3 regions of the Streptomyces sp. SudanB52_2052 genome follow, and region 2 is predicted to be linked to each of the others. Evidence: riboswitches for the same ligand, from Rfam matches in the RefSeq annotation. Region 2 holds a riboswitch; each other region holds the start of a gene.

Region 1 (2,254 bases), 180 kb from region 2:
GCGCGGCAGGGTCACCCCCGCCGCCTTCCACGCGGCCTGGGTGAGGCCGGAGCAGTCGTAGGAGCCGGGACCGACGGCGCCCCACACGTACGGCTTGCCGATCTGGGCGCGGGCGAAGGCGAGGGCCTTCTCGGCCTTGGTGGCGTACGAGGAGTCGGCCGGGGCCGTCGAGGTGGAGGTGCCGGAGCCCGACGCCGAGGAGCCGCTCTCCTGCTGCTGGGCGGCCTCCTCCTGGGCCTGCTGCTGCTCGGCCTGCTCCCGGGCCAGCTCGGCGGCCTTGCGGGCGGCCTCCTCCTGCTTCTCCTTCTCGATCGCCGCGAGCCGCGCCTTCTCCTCGGCGGTCAGCTGCGAGAGCAGCTCGCGCGCGTCGGCGAGCTTCCGCTGGACGGTGGCCTTGGCGGTCTTCAGGTCGCCCTGGGACTCGGTGAGCGTCGCGAGGCTCTCCGTGGCCTCCTGACGCTTCTTCATCGTCTCGGACTGCTGGGTGACGTAGTCGTCGACCGCGACCTTCTGACGGCCGGTCATCCGGTCCATCAGCTGGGTCTGGTCGAAGTAGTCCTGCGGGGTGTCCGCGAGCAGGAACGTCGCGGTGTCCGGGGCGGAGGCGCCGGTGCGGTACTGGGCGGCGGCGAAGGAACCCAGCTCCTCCCGCGCCTCGTTGAGCTTCTGGGTGCGCTGGGCGACGTCGTCGAGGAGGGTGTCGACGCGCTTGCGCTGCTTCGCGGTCTTCTCCTTGGCCGCGTTGTACTTGTCGGTCGCCGACTCGGCCTGGCGGTACAGGTCGTCGACCTTCTTCTCGACTTCCTCCAGGCTGGGCTTGTCGTCGGCGTCGGGGGCTGCGTTGGCCGACTGGGACAGCAGGGCCACGGAGGTGAGGGCCGCCGTTGCGAGGGCGGGGGTCCGTATGCCTGCCACGCGCGTACCCGTAGGACGCGACTTGCGGTGCGACGCCAAGGGAGGCGACTCCTTCCATGTTCCGCCTACCGGGTTAGCTGTCGGGTTCGGGCGGGTATCTCGGAAGGGTTGCCCTACGGCCTGCTCCGCTAGGGGAGTCGGGCCGATTCACCCCAAGGTCTCGGTGGGTCCCCGGCTCCGGCTGCTCGGCGGCGCACCGGACTCGGCGGAGGCCGCGCGGCCCGGCGACGTTCGCCGGTGGGGGTCGTACGGCCTGCCCGCACGGTAGCCAACTCGTGTGGCCTCTGTGAAGGTTGATGGGTGATATGCCCGATACATTTTCGTGACCTCACTCGAGACCATTGCTGAGAGTGATGGGATGATGGAGTTTGGTCACGAGTCATCCGCTTTTGCCGCTCCGCTGCGGGCTGTGATCGTGCGCTCCTGGAGGGTGACAGGGGGGCCGTTTCGGCGATGTTCTCAGGGCGGCGGCGGGCTGTCAGTGGGGCGCCCTAGACTCGGAGAGCGATGAGCAGCCTCTTTGACGACAGCTTCCTGGCGGACCTCCAGGCCCAGCGGGGCCCTGCGGACGAGCCCCCGCCACCGCCCGAGGACGATCACGCTCCGGAGTCGATCCCGGACGATCTGTTCGGCGGGAAGTTCGACGCGCCGCCGGACCGGGACGCCTACTACCGCGACGGCGCCCCGCGCCCGGCCGTGGACACCGCCGCCCTCCTGGAGGGGCTGAACGACAACCAGCGCGCCGCCGTCGTCCACTCCGGCTCCCCGCTGCTCATCGTGGCCGGCGCCGGCTCCGGCAAGACCCGTGTGCTCACGCACCGCATCGCCCACCTGCTCGCCGAGCGGGACGTGCACCCGGGCCAGATCCTCGCGATCACCTTCACCAACAAGGCCGCCGGCGAGATGAAGGAGCGCGTCGAGCAGCTCGTCGGCCCGCGCGCCAACGCGATGTGGGTGATGACCTTCCACAGCGCGTGCGTGCGGATCCTGCGGCGCGAGTCGAAGAAGCTCGGCTTCACGTCCTCGTTCTCGATCTACGACGCCGCCGACTCCAAGCGCCTGATGGCCCTGGTCTGCCGCGACCTGGACCTCGATCCCAAGCGCTTCCCGCCCAAGTCCTTCAGCGCCAAGATCAGCAACCTGAAGAACGAGCTGATCGACGAGGAGGACTTCGCCGCCCAGGCCACCGACGGCTTCGAGAAGACCCTCGCCCAGGCCTACGCGATGTACCAGTCGAGGCTGCGCGAGGCGAACGCCCTCGACTTCGACGACCTGATCATGACGACGGTCAACCTGCTGCGCGCCTTCCCGGACGTCGCCGAGCACTACCGCCGCCGCT
Region 2 (2,254 bases):
TGTGGGGCGAGCCCATCAGCAAGGTGCTGCTGCGCCACCCCTACCTGACGGACGACGAGTTGGCGGCGACGGCCCGCTCGGTGGTCGGCTCACTGGCGACGGTGACGATGTCGGGGCCGGGCACGGTCGAGCTCCAGCCGTGCGGGGTCACCAAGGCGACGGGCCTGGCGCTGGCCGCCGAGCACCTGGGGCTGCGGCCGGCGGACACCATCGCCTTCGGCGACATGCCCAACGACATCCCGATGTTCGACTGGGCCGCCCACGGCGTCGCGATGGCCAACGCCCATCCCGAACTGAAGGCCGTCGCCGACGAGGTCACGCTGTCGAACGAGGACGACGGCATCGCCGTCGTCCTCGAGCGACTGCTGGGCGGGGCGGTTCAGTACGGGCCGAAGACGTTGTCGATCGAGCCGTAGCGGTCGGCCGCGTAGTTGCAGGCCGCCGTGATGTTGGCGACGGGGTCGAACGGGTCGTAGGGGGTGCCGGGCACGTGGTAGGCGGCGAAGGTCGGGTCGATGACCTGGAGCAGGCCCTTGGAGGGCGTGCCCTTGGCGGCGTTGGAGTCCCAGTTGTTGATCGCCTGGGGGTTGCCGGACGACTCGCGCATGATGTTGCGGTAGATGCCGTCGTACGACCCAGGGATGCCCTTCTGGGCCATGATGTCCAGCGCCTCGCGGATCCAGCCGTCGAGGTTGTTCGCGTAGGTCTTCGCGGCGGCCGGGGTGGCCTTGGCGACGCCACCGGCCGGCTTGGCCGGGGCGGACGACTGCGTCGCCTTCTTCTTGGCGGCCGCCTTCGTCGTCGCCACCTTCAGCTTCAGGCCCGGGTGGATCAGCCGCGGGTCGTCGCCGACGACGGCGCGGTTGTCCTTGTAGAGCTGCTTCCAGCCGCCCGATACGTCGTACTTGTCCGCGATGCGGTAGAGCGTGTCGCCCTTGGTCACGGTGTACGTGAGGGACTTGGCGGGCTGGGCCGCCTGGGGTGCGGTCTGGGCGGCGGGGGCGCTCTGGGCCGGCTGGGCGGCGCCGGCCTGCGTCGCGCCGAGCAGCGGGAGGGTCAGGGCCGCTCCACCGGTGCCGACGGCGACGACACCTCGGGTGAGCGGGCTGGTTCTGGGCCGACGGTGCTTACCTCGTCCGGGCATGGCGATGTTCCTCTCCGGCGCCTGCGAGGTGAGCTGTCGGGTTCGGGCCGGGAGGTGCCCGGCCGCGCACGGCGCTGTGCTGCCGTGCGCGGCTTCACCCCGAGCCGTTCCACGTCGTGGACCGGCGACTTACCTGGGTCCCCCGCTCCTGCCCTGCGTGAGTGAGTCGGTGTGTGTGGGGAGTCCGGGCGGCGGCAGGATTCGGCGTCCGCCGGACAGGCCCGGAACGTATGCGAGAGCACATGTCGGGAACAAGCACCGGAGTCACACATTGCGCCGATCGACCTTGGTCAGGGGTGTTTGGACCCCTTGATCCTTTGCTGGAGCCAAGCCTCAACTGGCGTGTTGCGGAAGGAGGTACGAGCAGGTGCCGGGAGACGGCCGTCGACGGGGTGAAGTGACTCAACTCACTGATCACGAGCCGGAGCACAATGTCCCGCAAGGGGAATTTGCTTCATCAATACGGCAAATCGTGCATAGACCGCAACTTCCCGGAAAGTCGATAAATGTCTGCTCTTATGAGCTGATCGAAAACATAGAGGTCGTGATCGGATACCGCCCGGCCTGTAACCATGGGCGCTGGCGGTGATCGAAACGTGACCGGATACGCTGACTCGAGTGATGGCAGCGACCTATCGACAATCCGTGTGATCACCGGCAGACACCAGCAGACAGGAGACCCCTCGTGACCGACGTCGGGCCGTTCGGGCTGAGCGTGCGGGACCAGGCTCTGGAAGCCGATGTCCAGGCCGGGTTGGCGGCTGTCGAGGAAGGCTTGCTCGAGGCCACCAAGAGTGAGGTGCCCTTCATCACGGAGGCCGCCCAGCACCTGGTGCGGGCCGGCGGCAAGCGGTTCCGGCCGCTGCTCGTGATGCTCTCCGCCCAGTTCGGTGACCGGTACGCACCCGGGATCGTGCCCTCGGCCGTCGTCGTGGAGCTGACCCACCTCGCCACGCTGTACCACGACGACGTGATGGACGAGGCCGCCGTGCGCCGCGGCGTCGCGAGCGCGAACGCCCGCTGGGGCAACTCCGTCGCGGTCCTCACCGGCGACTTCCTCTTCGCCCGTGCCTCGCACATCCTGGCCGACCTCGGGCCCGAGGCCGTGCG
Region 3 (2,254 bases), 1.1 Mb from region 2:
CTCCTTCCGGCACGTCGGCGTCTCCCTCGCCGCCACCGCCCACATCGCCGAGACGGCCTGGCACCAGGGCGTCGACCTCTACGGCGAGGTCAAGGACCGGCTGACGGCCGCGCTCGCCCTGCACGCCCGGCACGAGCTGGGCGCACGCGCACCCGCGTGGCTGTGCGGCGGCCGTGTCGAGCGGAACCTCGGGCCCCATCTGGAGGTCGCCCTCAACCACTTGGAGGGCCGCCTCGGCGCGTCCGTCCCGGCCGCCCGCAAGCCGGCCGTACGGACCCGGCCGGCCGGCACCGACGGCCTGTTCACCGCCTGGGAGACCCTCACCCACGCGGGCCGCCCGGGCGGCTGAGCAGCGGGTGTGCGCGAGCTGTCCCGCGGATGGCGTACACTGGTGTCACAACGACGCGGGGTGGAGCAGCTCGGTAGCTCGCTGGGCTCATAACCCAGAGGTCGCAGGTTCAAATCCTGTCCCCGCTACTGAAGGCCGAGGGCCGGAATCCGAAAGGGTTCCGGCCCTCGGTGCATTTCCCGAAACCTCCCTCACTGTCGGTGAGCGAACCACGTCACTCCGCATAACAACTGACACACCGTCAGAACTCAGTAGTCACTTGCGAGGCGGCCAACTCGCCCGATTTGGGCCGGTCGTGACAGGTAAGTCCGCGCGAAAAAGGTTAATGATCAAGCGGAATCGCTGGAATACACACCGCGCCTCCATTAACGTTCGATAACGCAGCGCGGTCGTCCCAGCCGTCACAGAAGGCGGCTCCGTGCGCACGCGCCGAATCCCGAAAGGGAACCGGGGAACCACCACTTGGGGTGAATCGGGCGAATATCGCCGTGGAAGCACGGTTGGTATACGCGCGTAGGAGACCTTCCTGCTCCGAACCCGTCAGCTAACCCGGTAGGCGAGAAGGAAGGAAAGGAGTACGCCCACGTGGCGTCCAACCGGCCTGCCCCCGCGGCCCCGTTCGCGCAGAACCAGCGCGACACCGAAACCTTCGGCTACGGCGGTCAGCGCCCCGACGAGGGCCCGTTCCAGGAGTGGAACCCCACCGCGGAGTCCATCCGTCCCGTCCGCGGCCGGCATCGCGTCACCAAGCAGCGCGGCGGAGGACTCGCCCGCAGCTCCACCGTCCTGGGCGTCGGCGTCATAGCCGCCGTGGGCGCCGGCGGCATGGCCAGCGCCCAGACCGGCAAGCCGCCGGTGTCGATCTCCGTGCCGGACCTTCCCTCGGTGGGTTCCCTCATCTCGGACGACGACACCCCCCAGGGCTCCGCGACTCCGCTCAGCAGCCTCGGCACCGCCACGGCGGACACCGAGCAGGGCGGCGCCGGCGCCGGTGAGGCGCTGCGCGCCCGGATCATGGCCCAGGTCGAGCACCAGCAGGACCAGATCGAGACCAAGGCCGCCGAGGAAGCCGCGGCCGCCGCCGAGAAGGCCGCCAAGGAAGCCGCCGCCAAGGCGGAGGAGGAGGCCAAGGCCAAGGCCGCCGAGGCCAAGCGCAAGGCGGAGGAGGAGGCCCGGAAGAAGGCCGAGGCCGAGCGGCTCGCCGCCCTCGCCAAGCAGTACACGCTGCCCACCTCCTCGTACACCATCACCTCGACCTTCGGCCAGGCCGGCGCCTACTGGTCCTCCGGCTACCACACCGGCCTGGACTTCGCCGCGCCCACGGGTACCCCCATCAAGGCGGTGCACAGCGGCACCATCACCGAGGCCGGCTGGAACGGGTCGTACGGCTACAAGACCGTCCTCACCCTCGATGACGGCACGGAGATCTGGTACGCGCACCAGTCCTCCATCGGCGTCAGCGTCGGCCAGAAGGTCAACACGGGCGACGTCATCGGCCGCGTGGGCGCCACCGGCAACGTCACCGGCGCCCACCTCCACCTCGAGGTCCACTCCGGCGGATCCAGCAGCGGGATCGACCCGCTGGCCTGGCTGCGCGGCAAGGGGCTCACCCCCTGACGGGCGACCGCCCCTCGAACACCGGTGGTTTCCGCTTCTCCTGAGCACCGGCGGCCTTGATGACGACCCCCCGACGTCAGGGCTGCCGGTTTCCGGCGGGCGGCGGTGCCGGCGGGTGGGGCGCGCGAGGTGTCCGCCCGGTGTTCACGGGGGCTGCGCGTCCGCCTTCTGGGGAGCTTCGCGTCCGCGTTTACGGGAGCTTTGCGTCCGCCGTGGAATGAGCGGCTTCCGCACGGGCGTTGACACGGAGCATGACTTCTCTGCGCAAACTCGGCTCCTCCGACCTCG

The links. A riboswitch is a leader RNA that binds a small molecule or an ion and turns the genes downstream of it on or off. The one in region 2 is predicted to bind cyclic di-AMP.
Region 1: it holds a riboswitch for cyclic di-AMP, as region 2 does, so the genes downstream of both, ACSUPV_RS15720 (C40 family peptidase) here and ACSUPV_RS16625 (transglycosylase SLT domain-containing protein) in region 2, are expected to answer to the same signal.
Region 3: it holds a riboswitch for cyclic di-AMP, as region 2 does, so the genes downstream of both, ACSUPV_RS21565 (M23 family metallopeptidase) here and ACSUPV_RS16625 (transglycosylase SLT domain-containing protein) in region 2, are expected to answer to the same signal.

Annotation. Positions count from the first base shown of each region.
Region 1 is NZ_OZ186796.1:3,594,519-3,596,772, reverse strand. It holds gene ACSUPV_RS15720 (C40 family peptidase) at 1-954, opposite strand, end outside; cyclic di-AMP (ydaO/yuaA leader) riboswitch at 963-1,116, opposite strand; gene pcrA (DNA helicase PcrA) at 1,423-2,254, shown strand, end outside.
Region 2 is NZ_OZ186796.1:3,771,132-3,773,385, reverse strand. It holds gene ACSUPV_RS16630 (Cof-type HAD-IIB family hydrolase) at 1-416, shown strand, start outside; gene ACSUPV_RS16625 (transglycosylase SLT domain-containing protein) at 380-1,144, opposite strand; cyclic di-AMP (ydaO/yuaA leader) riboswitch at 1,148-1,326, opposite strand; gene ACSUPV_RS16620 (polyprenyl synthetase family protein) at 1,830-2,254, shown strand, end outside.
Region 3 is NZ_OZ186796.1:4,855,929-4,858,182, forward strand. It holds gene ACSUPV_RS21555 (alginate lyase family protein) at 1-349, shown strand, start outside; tRNA gene ACSUPV_RS21560 (tRNA-Met) at 404-477, shown strand; cyclic di-AMP (ydaO/yuaA leader) riboswitch at 767-923, shown strand; gene ACSUPV_RS21565 (M23 family metallopeptidase) at 935-1,966, shown strand; gene ACSUPV_RS21570 (aldo/keto reductase) at 2,218-2,254, shown strand, end outside.